DNA from 2 places in the Streptomyces parvus genome. Region 1 is predicted to be linked to the other one. Evidence: riboswitches for the same ligand, from Rfam matches in the RefSeq annotation. Region 1 holds a riboswitch; the other holds the start of a gene.
The links. Region 1 has a riboswitch for S-adenosylmethionine ahead of RNL97_RS08260 (aminotransferase class V-fold PLP-dependent enzyme). Riboswitches for the same ligand answer to the same signal wherever they lie in the genome.

Region 1 (4,877 bases):
ACGGCAGCGGACCGACTCGATGGTCTCACTGACGACCTCCCGCTCCTCGACACTCGACTCACCGGCCAGGTCGAGGTGCACGTACTCCACGACCTTGGAGGAGCGGGTCACGTCGAAGCGCGTGAGGTTGCCGCACAGGGTGCAGCGCCAGCGGGTCGAGTCCGTCGGCAGGGGAACCGTCGCCATCGTTTGCGTCCTCTTTCGTCGTTTCCAGGAGCCCGCGCCGGGCGCGCCGCCGCGACTCCACCTGTCTACGTCAAGGATCTCGCGGTGCGCCGTCGAACTGCGGAAGTCCTGGCGTAACCCTACGGCCTCGCGTATAGGCATCGGCACGGCGAGGCGCTCCGTCCCGTTCTCGACCGGTACGCCATGCTCTGTACATGATCGAGTGGCGGCAGGCCGGATGGCGGACCACGGCCGGCAGGATCCGGGACGCGGCGGTGTCGAGCGGCGCCCCGGTCACGTACGGGCTGATCGGCGTGTGCGGGGTCATCTTCCTGATCAGCCCGCTCTCCGGTTTCGGCGGCGCCGCCCACCGGAGCGAGGAGGCGCTGCTCTCCGCGCAGGCCGCGTACTTCGAGCGGTGGGGGGTGATCCCCGCCGAGCTGTGGGAGGGCTCCGCGCACGCCCTGACCACCCCGTTCACGGCGCTGTTCGTGCACGGCAGCTGGCTGCACCTGCTGGGCAACCTGCTGTTCCTGTACGTGTTCGGCGCGATGGCCGAGGAGCGCATGGGGCGGACGCGGTTCGCGCTGTTCTACATGGGCTGCGGCTATGTGGCGCTGGTCTGCTACGCGGCGGCGCACGCGGACTCCGAGCAGACGCTGGTCGGGGCGTCGGGGGCGATCTCCGCGGTGCTCGGCGCGTTCCTGTACCTCTTCCCCAAGGCCCGGGTGACCAGCCTGTTCCCGTTCCTCTTCTTCCTGCCACTGCGCTTTCCCGCCTGGATCGTGCTGATCTTCTGGTTCGGGCTCCAGTGGGCGGCGGCGCAGAGCGCGGACGCCGGGCCGGGGGTGGCGTATCTGGCGCATGTCGCCGGGTTCGCCGCCGGGTTCCTCTACGCCTGGGTGCGGTATGGGCGGAGGGCTAGAGTGAAGGTTCCAGCCACGGCCACCGAGGGAGACAGTCAGCCGTGATCACCGCGATCGTGCTCATCAAGACCAGTGTGGACCGGATTCCGGAGATCGCCGAGGCCATCGCCGCGCTGGACAGCGTCAGCGAGGTCTTCTCCGTCACCGGCACCTACGACCTGATCGCCATGGTCCGGGTCGCCCGGCACGACGACCTCGCCGATGTCATCCCCGGCCGGATCAGCAAGATTCCGGGCGTCGAGGGCACGGACACCCATGTGGCGTTCCGTACGTACTCCCAGCACGACCTGGAAGCGGCGTTCGCCATCGGCCTCGACGCGTAACTCCGGTACACCTCGGCCGGGGACGGGCAGCGCGCCCGTCCCCGGCCGAGGTGTTTCCGTACGGTCCCGCCCTCGGACCTGCGCGGCCCGAGGGGGTGTCCTGCCGGCCGTCCCAGGCTCGCGTGCCCCGGCACCGCACCCTGATCCGGTCTGACCGACAGGACACCCCCTACCCGCGGTCCGGGACGCAGCGGCCGTCCTCGGTGCGGTACTTCCACCGGGCGCCCTCGCGGACCAGCTCGGAGACCGCGCGCAGGAAACGGTCGATGTGCTCGTCGGGCGTGCCGGCCCCGAAGCTGACCCGGATCGCGTTGAGCGAGAGCTCGCCCGGCTCGGCCTCGGGGGCGCCGCACTCCCCCGGGTCCTGCGGGTCGCTGCCGAGGAGGGTGCGCACGAGCGGGTGGGCGCAGAAGAGGCCGTCGCGCACCCCGATGCCGTACTCGGCGGAGAGCGCCGCGGCGAAGTGCGAGCTGTTCCAGCCGCGCACCACGAAGGAGATGACGCCGACCCGGGGCGCGTCTTCGCCGAAGAGCGAGAGCACCTGCACCTCGGGCACCTCGGCGAGCCCTTCACGGACCCGGGACACCAGCTCCTGCTCCCGGGCGACGAGGTTGTCGAAGCCCGCCTCGGTGAGGGCCTTGCAGGCGGAGGCGATGGAGTAGACGCCGATGACGTTGGGCGAACCGGCCTCGTGGCGGGCGGCCGTGGTGTGCCAGTCGACGTCCACGCCGCCGTCGGCGCGCCGGGCGACCTTGCGGGACGCGCCGCCGCCGGCGAGGTACGGCTCGGCGGCCCGGAGCCAGTCGGCGCGGCCGGCCAGGACCCCGGAGCCGAAGGGCGCGTACAGCTTGTGGCCGGAGAACGCGACCCAGTCGACGTCCAGTTCGGCGATGTCGACGGGGTGGTGCGGGGCGAGCTGGGCGGCGTCCAGGACGATGCGGGCGCCGTGCGCGTGGGCGGCGGCGGCCAGTTCCTTGACCGGCCACAGCTCGCCGGTCACGTTGGAGGCGCCGGTGACGCAGACGAGGGCCGGGCCGTAGGGGTCGCGGTCGGCGAGCGCGCGCTCCAGGGTCTCGACGGCCTGGCCCGGGGTGCGGGGCGCGTCGAGGTAGGTGACCCGGGCGTCGCGCCAGGGCAGCAGGGAGGCGTGGTGCTCGGTCTCGTACACGAAGACCTGGCAGTTCGCGGGGATGGCGGCGGCCAGCAGGTTGAGGGAGTCGGTCGTGGAGCGGGTGAAGACCACCTGGTCCTCCGGGCGGCAGCCGAGGAACTCGGCGACCGTGCGGCGGCTGTTCTCGAAGAGGTCGGTGGAGAGCTGCGAGAGGTATCCGGCACCGCGGTGGACACTGCCGTAGTACGGGGCGTACGCGGCGACGTCGTCCCAGACCCGCTGGAGGGCAGGGGCGCTGGCGGCGTAGTCGAGCGCGGCGTAGGAGACTTCACCGCCGGTGACGAGCGGAACGGTGACGTCCTGACCCAGAACGGGCAGCGGGGCACAAACCGACGGTTCGAGGGCAGCGGTGGAGACAGACATGGCGAACTCCCGTAACAGGCAGGCGAAATCAACGCGCCCGCGGATACGCGGCGGCGCGGAGAGGGAAGGAAGAGAGGTGCGCTGAAGAAGGGCGGTCAGCTCAGGGCAGAAAGAAGCCCTGGGACGAGCCCTAACGCATTCGCTTGCTCACAGAAGGCTCCCTAGGGACCAGGACCCCGGGGGCTGGCATCCGCTGGATGCCGAGGGGCCCGCGCTTGCCGCAGACCTCGCTGCCTACGGCCTGGTCTTCACCCGGGGCACCCCGCCACGGACGGAGGGTTGCCGGACAGCGGGCCGGGGCCGTAGTCGCTGTCACTCATGACCTGCGCAGCATCTTGCCATATGTGTCCGCACGCGCAAGGGCGCAGTCCGGCATCCGGACTGCGCCCTGGGTCACACGTGTGCGCCGCGGACTGGACTCAGGCGTTGCTGGCCGCCACCCAGCGCTCCAGGGCCCGCTTGGCCGCCCCGGAGTCGATGGACTCGGCCGCCACCGCGATCCTCGCCGCGAGCTGCTCGGTCAGCGTGCCGGGGCCGGGGTCCAGGGCGACCAGCGCCGCCGCCGAGTTGAGCAGCACCGCTTCCCGTACCGCGCCCCTCTCGCCGTCCAGCAGGCGGCGGGCCACATCGGCGTTGTACGAGGCGTCGGCGCCGCGCAGCGCCTCGACCGGGACGATGGGCAGCCCTACGTCGCGCGGGTCGAACGCCTCCTCGCGGACCGCGCCGTCGCGCACCACCCAGACCCGGGAGGTGGCGGTGGTGGTCAGCTCGTCGAGCCCGTCGTCGCCGCGGAAGACGAGGGCGGAGTTGCCCCGGTCGGCCAGCACGCCCGCGACGATGGGCGCCATCCGGGCGTCGGCGACCCCGACGGCCTGGGAGCGCACCTGGGCCGGGTTGGTGAGGGGGCCCAGGATGTTGAACGTGGTCTGCGCGCCGAGCTCCTTGCGGGCCTTGGCGGCGTACCGCAGGGCGGGGTGGAACTTCACGGCGAAGCAGAAGGTGATGCCCGCCTGCTCGGCCACCTCGACCACCCGGCGCGGGGTCAGCTCCAGGTTGACGCCGAGCTTCTCCAGGACGTCGGAGGAGCCGCTCGCGGAGGACGCGGCCCGGTTGCCGTGCTTGACGACCTTGGCACCGGTGCCGGCGATGACGATCGCGGACATGGTGGAGATGTTGACGGTCTTGGCCAGGTCGCCGCCGGTGCCGACGATGTCGACGGTGCGGCCGGGCACCTCGATGGTGTTGGCGTGGGCGTACATGGCGCGGACCAGGCCGGTGACCTCGTCGACGGTCTCACCCTTGGCCCGCAGCGCCACGGCGAACCCGGCGATCTGCGCGTCGGTGGCCTCGCCGCTCATGATGCGGTCCATGGCCCAGGCGGTCTCCTCGGCGCTGAGGTTCTCGCCGCGCAGCAGGGGGTTGAGAAGGCCGGGCCAGGAACGGTCCGCCACGCCGTCGCCGCCGCTCGGGGTCACCACGTTCATGGTCCGCTCCAGGGTCCACAGCCGGTCAGAAGAGTCGGCTCCACCCTATCCAGCCCCGGGGACCGCGAAGGGCCCCGTCCATCGAATGGACGGGGCCCTCACGGTGGCGATCAGTTCAGGTGATCAGTGGTGGCCGTGGCCCTCGCTGATCTCCTTGTACTCCTCGGCGGTCGCCTTGGGGATCTGGTTCCCGTCGGCGTAGTACCCCTTGCTGAGCTTGGCGCGCAGCTTCTGCACCGGGGAGATCTTGCGCTTGACGCCGTTCTCGTCGACCGCGGGGCCGAGTTCGAGCGGCTTGTACTGCTCGTGCGCCGTGAGCGTGTGCAGCTGCTCCTGGCTGAGCGGCTCGTGGATCTCCACGAACTCACCGTGCGGCAGGCGCTTGATGATGCCGCTCTCGCGACCGTGCAGCACCTTCTCCTTGTCGCGGCGCTGGAGGCCGAGG
Region 2 (4,877 bases), 2.3 Mb from region 1:
AGTGTGCGAGAAGTGGCCGATCTTCAGGTCCGGCCGCAGTTCGCGGAGCATGCCGGGGACCAGGGCCAGGTGGTAGTCCTGGACGAGGACCGCCGCCCCCGGCCCCGCCTCCTCCGCCAGCGCCTCCGCGAAGGCCCGGTTGTACGTCTCGTACGCCGCCCACTGCCGCCGGAACTCCGTGTCGAAGACCGGCTCGACGGGGGTCTGGTAGAGCAGGTGGTGGACGAACCACAGCACGGAGTTCGCGATGCCGTTGTACGCGTCGGCGTGCACCTCGGCGTCGATGTCCAGCATCCGGACGCCCGGCTCGCCGACCCCGCGGCGCACCGCCTCGCGGTCCCCGTCGCCGAGGGCCGCGCAGACCCACAGTTTGTCGTCGACGGCGCTCAGCCCGGAGACGAGACCGCCGCCGCCGCGCTTGGCGTCGAGCGTCCCGCCCTCGCCGAGCGTGTACGTGATCGGGCCGCGGTTGGACGCGACGAGGACCTGGGCGGTGGACGGGGCGGTGGCTTCGGCATGCTCGGTGACCATGTAGCGGAACCTAGCCCGTGGGGGAAGCCGCCAAACGCCTCAGAGGGTCACGCGGCCCACTGCCTCACGCCGCGTGGCGCCGCGCGTACTCCGCGATCTCCCGCATCGGCGGCCTCTCCTCCGTGTCCACCGCATGGGTGCGCGGCACGAAGCCGTCCTCGCCGCGCTCGAACTGGGTCAGCGCCGGGCGCACCAGATGGCCCCGGGAGAGCCGCAGCTGCGCCGTGCGGTAGATGGCCGCCGCCATCCGGCCCAGCGCCTGCCCGTCCTGGTGGCGGTGTCTGCGCACGCCGACGTCGACCTGGCCCAGCGCGTCCAGGCCCACGGTGTGCAGCGCGTCCACGAGCAGCCCCAGCTCCACTCCGTAACCGACCGGGAACGGCAGCCGCTCCAGCAGGGACCGGCGCACCGCGTACTCACCGCCCAGCGGCTGCACGAAACCGGCCAGCTGCGGCCAGTGCAGATTGAGCAGCGGGCGTGCCACCAGTTCAGTGACCCGGCCGCCCTGGCCTGCGCTGTCGCCGAGCGGGCGGTCGTACATCGCCTTGACGAACTGGACGGCGGGATCGGTGAGCAGGGGGCCGACCGTCCCCGAGACGAAGTCCGCCGAGAAGTCCTTGAGGTCGGCGTCCACGAAGCACACGATCTCGCCGCTGGTCACCAGGAGCGAGCGCCACAGCACCTCGCCCTTGCCGGGCAGCGCCGGGATCCGGGGCAGGATCGCGTCCCGGTGGACCACGCGCGCGCCCGCCGCCCGGGCCACGGCCGCGGTGGCGTCGGTGGAGCCGGAGTCGATCACCACGAGTTCGTCGACGAGCCGGACCTTCTCCATCAGCTCGCGGCGGATCGTCGCCACGATCGCGCCGACCGTGGCCTCCTCGTTCAGCGCGGGCAGGACCACGCTCACGGACGTGCCCCGCGGGTCGGCGGCCCGGGCGTCGGTGAGCTGGTGCGGCGGGCGGTCGCCGGACGACCAGGAACGCCTGGTCAGCCAGCGTTCCACCTCTTCGAGCACGGTCGGCACTCCCTGTGTGTGATCCATCTCGCGGTTCGGACGACTATCTCAACGGTCCGGTGCTTCGGTTACAGTCTTGAACAACGCGGAGGGCCGTCGCATGTCGGGGTCGGACCGCACATAAACGCCTGGATCGAAGATCCAGCGCCATAGAGCTCATCCAGAGGGACTGAGGGAACGGCCCGTTGAAGTCCCGGCAACCCTCCTGCCGACCGCGAGGTCACGGTGGGGAAGGTGCCAATTCCGTCTTGCGGCGAAATGCGTCGTGAGGAAGATGAGGAGAAAGGGCCTCCGCCATCATGGCTGTTCAGACCGTCGCAGGTAATGCCACCACCGCTTCCCCGGACCTCGGTCCCGCCGCGGCGCTTTCCTGCCGCGAGTGCGGCGAGCGTTTCGAGCTCGGCCCCCTTTTCGCCTGTGCGTCCTGTTTCGGGCCGCTCGAAGTGGCCTACGACCTGCCCGCCGGCTCGCCCGAGGAGCTGCGCAAGCGCATCGAGGCCGGTCCGGACAACATCTGGCGCTACGCCCCGCTGCTGCCCGTCCCCGCCGACGTCGCGGACAAGCCCAACCTGAACCCCGGCTTCACCAAGCTGGTCAAGGCCGACAACCTCGCCCGTGAGCTGGGCGTCACCGGCGGCCTGTACGTGAAGGACGACTCCGGCAACCCGACGCACTCCTTCAAGGACCGCGTCGTCGCGATCGCCGTCGAGGCCGCCCGCGCCTTCGGTTTCACCACCCTCTCCTGCTCCTCCACGGGCAACCTGGCCGGAGCCGTCGGCGCCGCCGCCGCCCGCGCCGGACTGCGCTCCTGCGTGTTCATCCCGCACGACCTGGAGCAGGGCAAGGTCGTCATGGCCGCGGTGTACGGCGGTGAACTGGTCGGTATCGAGGGCAACTACGACGACGTCAACCGCTTCTGCTCCGAGCTCATCGGCGACCCGCTCGGCGAGGGCTGGGGCTTCGTCAACGTCAACCTCCGCCCGTACTACGGCGAGGGCTCCAAGACGCTGGCGTACGAGATCTGCGAGCAGCTCGGCTGGCGGCTGCCCGACCAGATCGTCATCCCGATCGCGTCCGGCTCGCAGCTCACGAAGATCGACAAGGGCCTCCAGGAGCTGATCAGGCTCGGCCTGGTCGAGGACCGGCCGTACAAGATCTTCGGCGCCCAGGCCGAGGGCTGCTCCCCGGTCTCCACGGCCTTCAAGGCCGGTCACGACGTCGTCCGGCCCCAGAAGCCGAACACCATCGCCAAGTCGCTGGCCATCGGCAACCCGGCCGACGGCCCCTACGTCCTCGACATCGCCCGGCGCACCGGCGGCGCGGTGGAGGACGTCACCGACGAGCAGGTCGTCGACGCGATCAAGCTGCTGGCCCGCACCGAGGGCATCTTCGGCGAGACGGCGGGCGGGGTGACGCTCGGCGTGACGAAGAAGCTCATCGAGGCCGGTGCCATCGACCCGACGCTCACCACCGTCGTCGTCAACACCGGTGACGGCCTCAAGACGCTCGACGCGGTCTCGGCCACCTCCCAGGCCACGGCCACGATCAAGCCGAGCCTGGACGCGTTCCGCGCCGCGGGCCTCGGCACCGCCTGACGACCACCCCGCAACGAAGGAAGAAGGGCACCACCATGAGCGTCAAGGTCCGCATCCCCACCATCCTCCGTACGTACACGGGCGGCCAGGCCGAGGTCCCGGCGGAGGGCGCGAAGCTCTCCGAGGTCATCGAGTCCCTGGAGAAGGACCACCCGGGCATCGCCGCCCGCGTCCTGGACGACCAGGGCAAGCTGCGCCGCTTCGTGAACGTGTACGTCAACGACGACGACGTGCGCTTCGAGGGGGGTCTGGACGCGGCCACCCCGGACGGCGCCGGCGTCTCGATCATCCCCGCGGTGGCCGGCGGCTGCTGAACCGCCCGGTGAGTCCCCACCGCACCTGCGTGTGACCCCCGTTGCCCCCTCCGCGAGAGAAGCGGAGGGGGCAATTCTGCATGGTTGAGCGCGGTACAGTTGGGGAAGGCCCATCCGCTGCCCGTGCCGCCCGCATATGAGAATGCGCCCGGCCCCGATAAGAAGCAGCCAAAGTGCGTGAACCTCTTGTGGCATAAGTGCCCTTTGCCTGGCCCGACTTGCCCGTAAATCTCAGCAAACCCGCATATTCGCGTGTTCCTCCGGGCTCAGAATTCTCGTCCGATTGACCTGTTGCAGAGGGCAGTTGGGCGGATACATTCGGCCGCGGTCGACGCGCTGCGGCGCCGCGCACCCTCTCCTGTCGGAGGGTGAGTTCCGACCCGGGGCCGCGAAGTGCGGTCCCGTGCAAGGGCCAGTAATAGGGGAGTTAGGCATGGCTCAGGGCACCGTCAAGTGGTTCAACGCGGAGAAGGGGTACGGCTTCATCGCGGTCGACGGTGGTGCGGATGTTTTCGTCCACTACAGCGCGATCCAGATGGACGGGTACCGCACCCTCGAAGAGGGTCAGCGAGTTGAATTCGAGATCTCGCAGGGCCAGAAGGGGCCCCAGGCCGACATGGTCAAGCTCGCCGTCGGCTGAGCTCGGCGCGGTCGTCCGACGACACCACTCACGCACGTAGGGCCCGACCCCGGGATCAGGGGATCGGGCCCTACGCGCGTCCGGGTGCGGGCGGCGGCCGCGACCCGGTACCGGCAGGGCTTCGCGCCCCTCGACCGCATGGCGGGCACTGGCCGAAGGCGCTTGCACTCTCGGGGGTCGAGTGCTAATCATTGGCGTTAGCACTCTCCAGGTGAGAGTGACAGAACTTGGATCGGGCCGGTGAGGCCCGCAGGTGCGATGGGGCAAGGAACCATCGCACGCGCAGGCCGTCCGTCGCGGGCGCCTCCCGGTCCGGAGAAATCCACCCCTGTCCGGGAGGACCACTTCACATGGCCAAGATCATCGCGTTCGACGAGGAGGCACGGCGCGGTCTCGAGCGCGGGATGAACCAGCTCGCCGACGCCGTCAAGGTCACCCTCGGCCCCAAGGGCCGCAACGTCGTCCTCGAGAAGAAGTGGGGCGCGCCCACGATCACCAACGATGGTGTTTCCATCGCCAAGGAGATCGAGCTCGAGGACCCGTACGAGAAGATCGGTGCGGAGCTGGTCAAGGAGGTCGCCAAGAAGACGGACGACGTCGCCGGCGACGGTACGACCACCGCCACCGTTCTCGCCCAGGCCCTCGTCCGCGAGGGTCTGCGCAACGTAGCCGCCGGCGCCAACCCGATGGCCCTCAAGCGCGGTATCGAGAAGGCCGTCGAGGCCGTCTCCGCCGCTCTGCTGGAGCAGGCCAAGGACGTGGAGACCAAGGAGCAGATCGCT

Region 2: linked by a shared signal. The riboswitch ahead of thrC (threonine synthase) and the one ahead of RNL97_RS08260 (aminotransferase class V-fold PLP-dependent enzyme) in region 1 are both predicted to bind S-adenosylmethionine.

What each region holds. Positions count from the first base shown of each region.
Region 1 covers NZ_CP135079.1:1,581,547-1,586,423, forward strand. Annotated here, with positions in the region: gene RNL97_RS08245 (hypothetical protein) at 1-186, opposite strand, end outside; gene RNL97_RS08250 (rhomboid family intramembrane serine protease) at 381-1,136, shown strand; gene RNL97_RS08255 (Lrp/AsnC family transcriptional regulator) at 1,133-1,414, shown strand; gene RNL97_RS08260 (aminotransferase class V-fold PLP-dependent enzyme) at 1,584-2,948, opposite strand; SAM riboswitch class IV at 3,155-3,272, opposite strand; gene trpD (anthranilate phosphoribosyltransferase) at 3,368-4,432, opposite strand; gene qcrB (cytochrome bc1 complex cytochrome b subunit) at 4,556-4,877, opposite strand, start outside.
Region 2 covers NZ_CP135079.1:3,836,391-3,841,267, forward strand. Annotated here, with positions in the region: gene RNL97_RS18285 (alpha,alpha-trehalose-phosphate synthase (UDP-forming)) at 1-531, opposite strand, end outside; gene RNL97_RS18290 (glucosyl-3-phosphoglycerate synthase) at 596-1,546, opposite strand; SAM riboswitch class I at 1,700-1,827, shown strand; gene thrC (threonine synthase) at 1,846-3,141, shown strand; gene RNL97_RS18300 (MoaD/ThiS family protein) at 3,177-3,455, shown strand; gene RNL97_RS18305 (cold-shock protein) at 3,889-4,095, shown strand; gene groL (chaperonin GroEL) at 4,446-4,877, shown strand, end outside.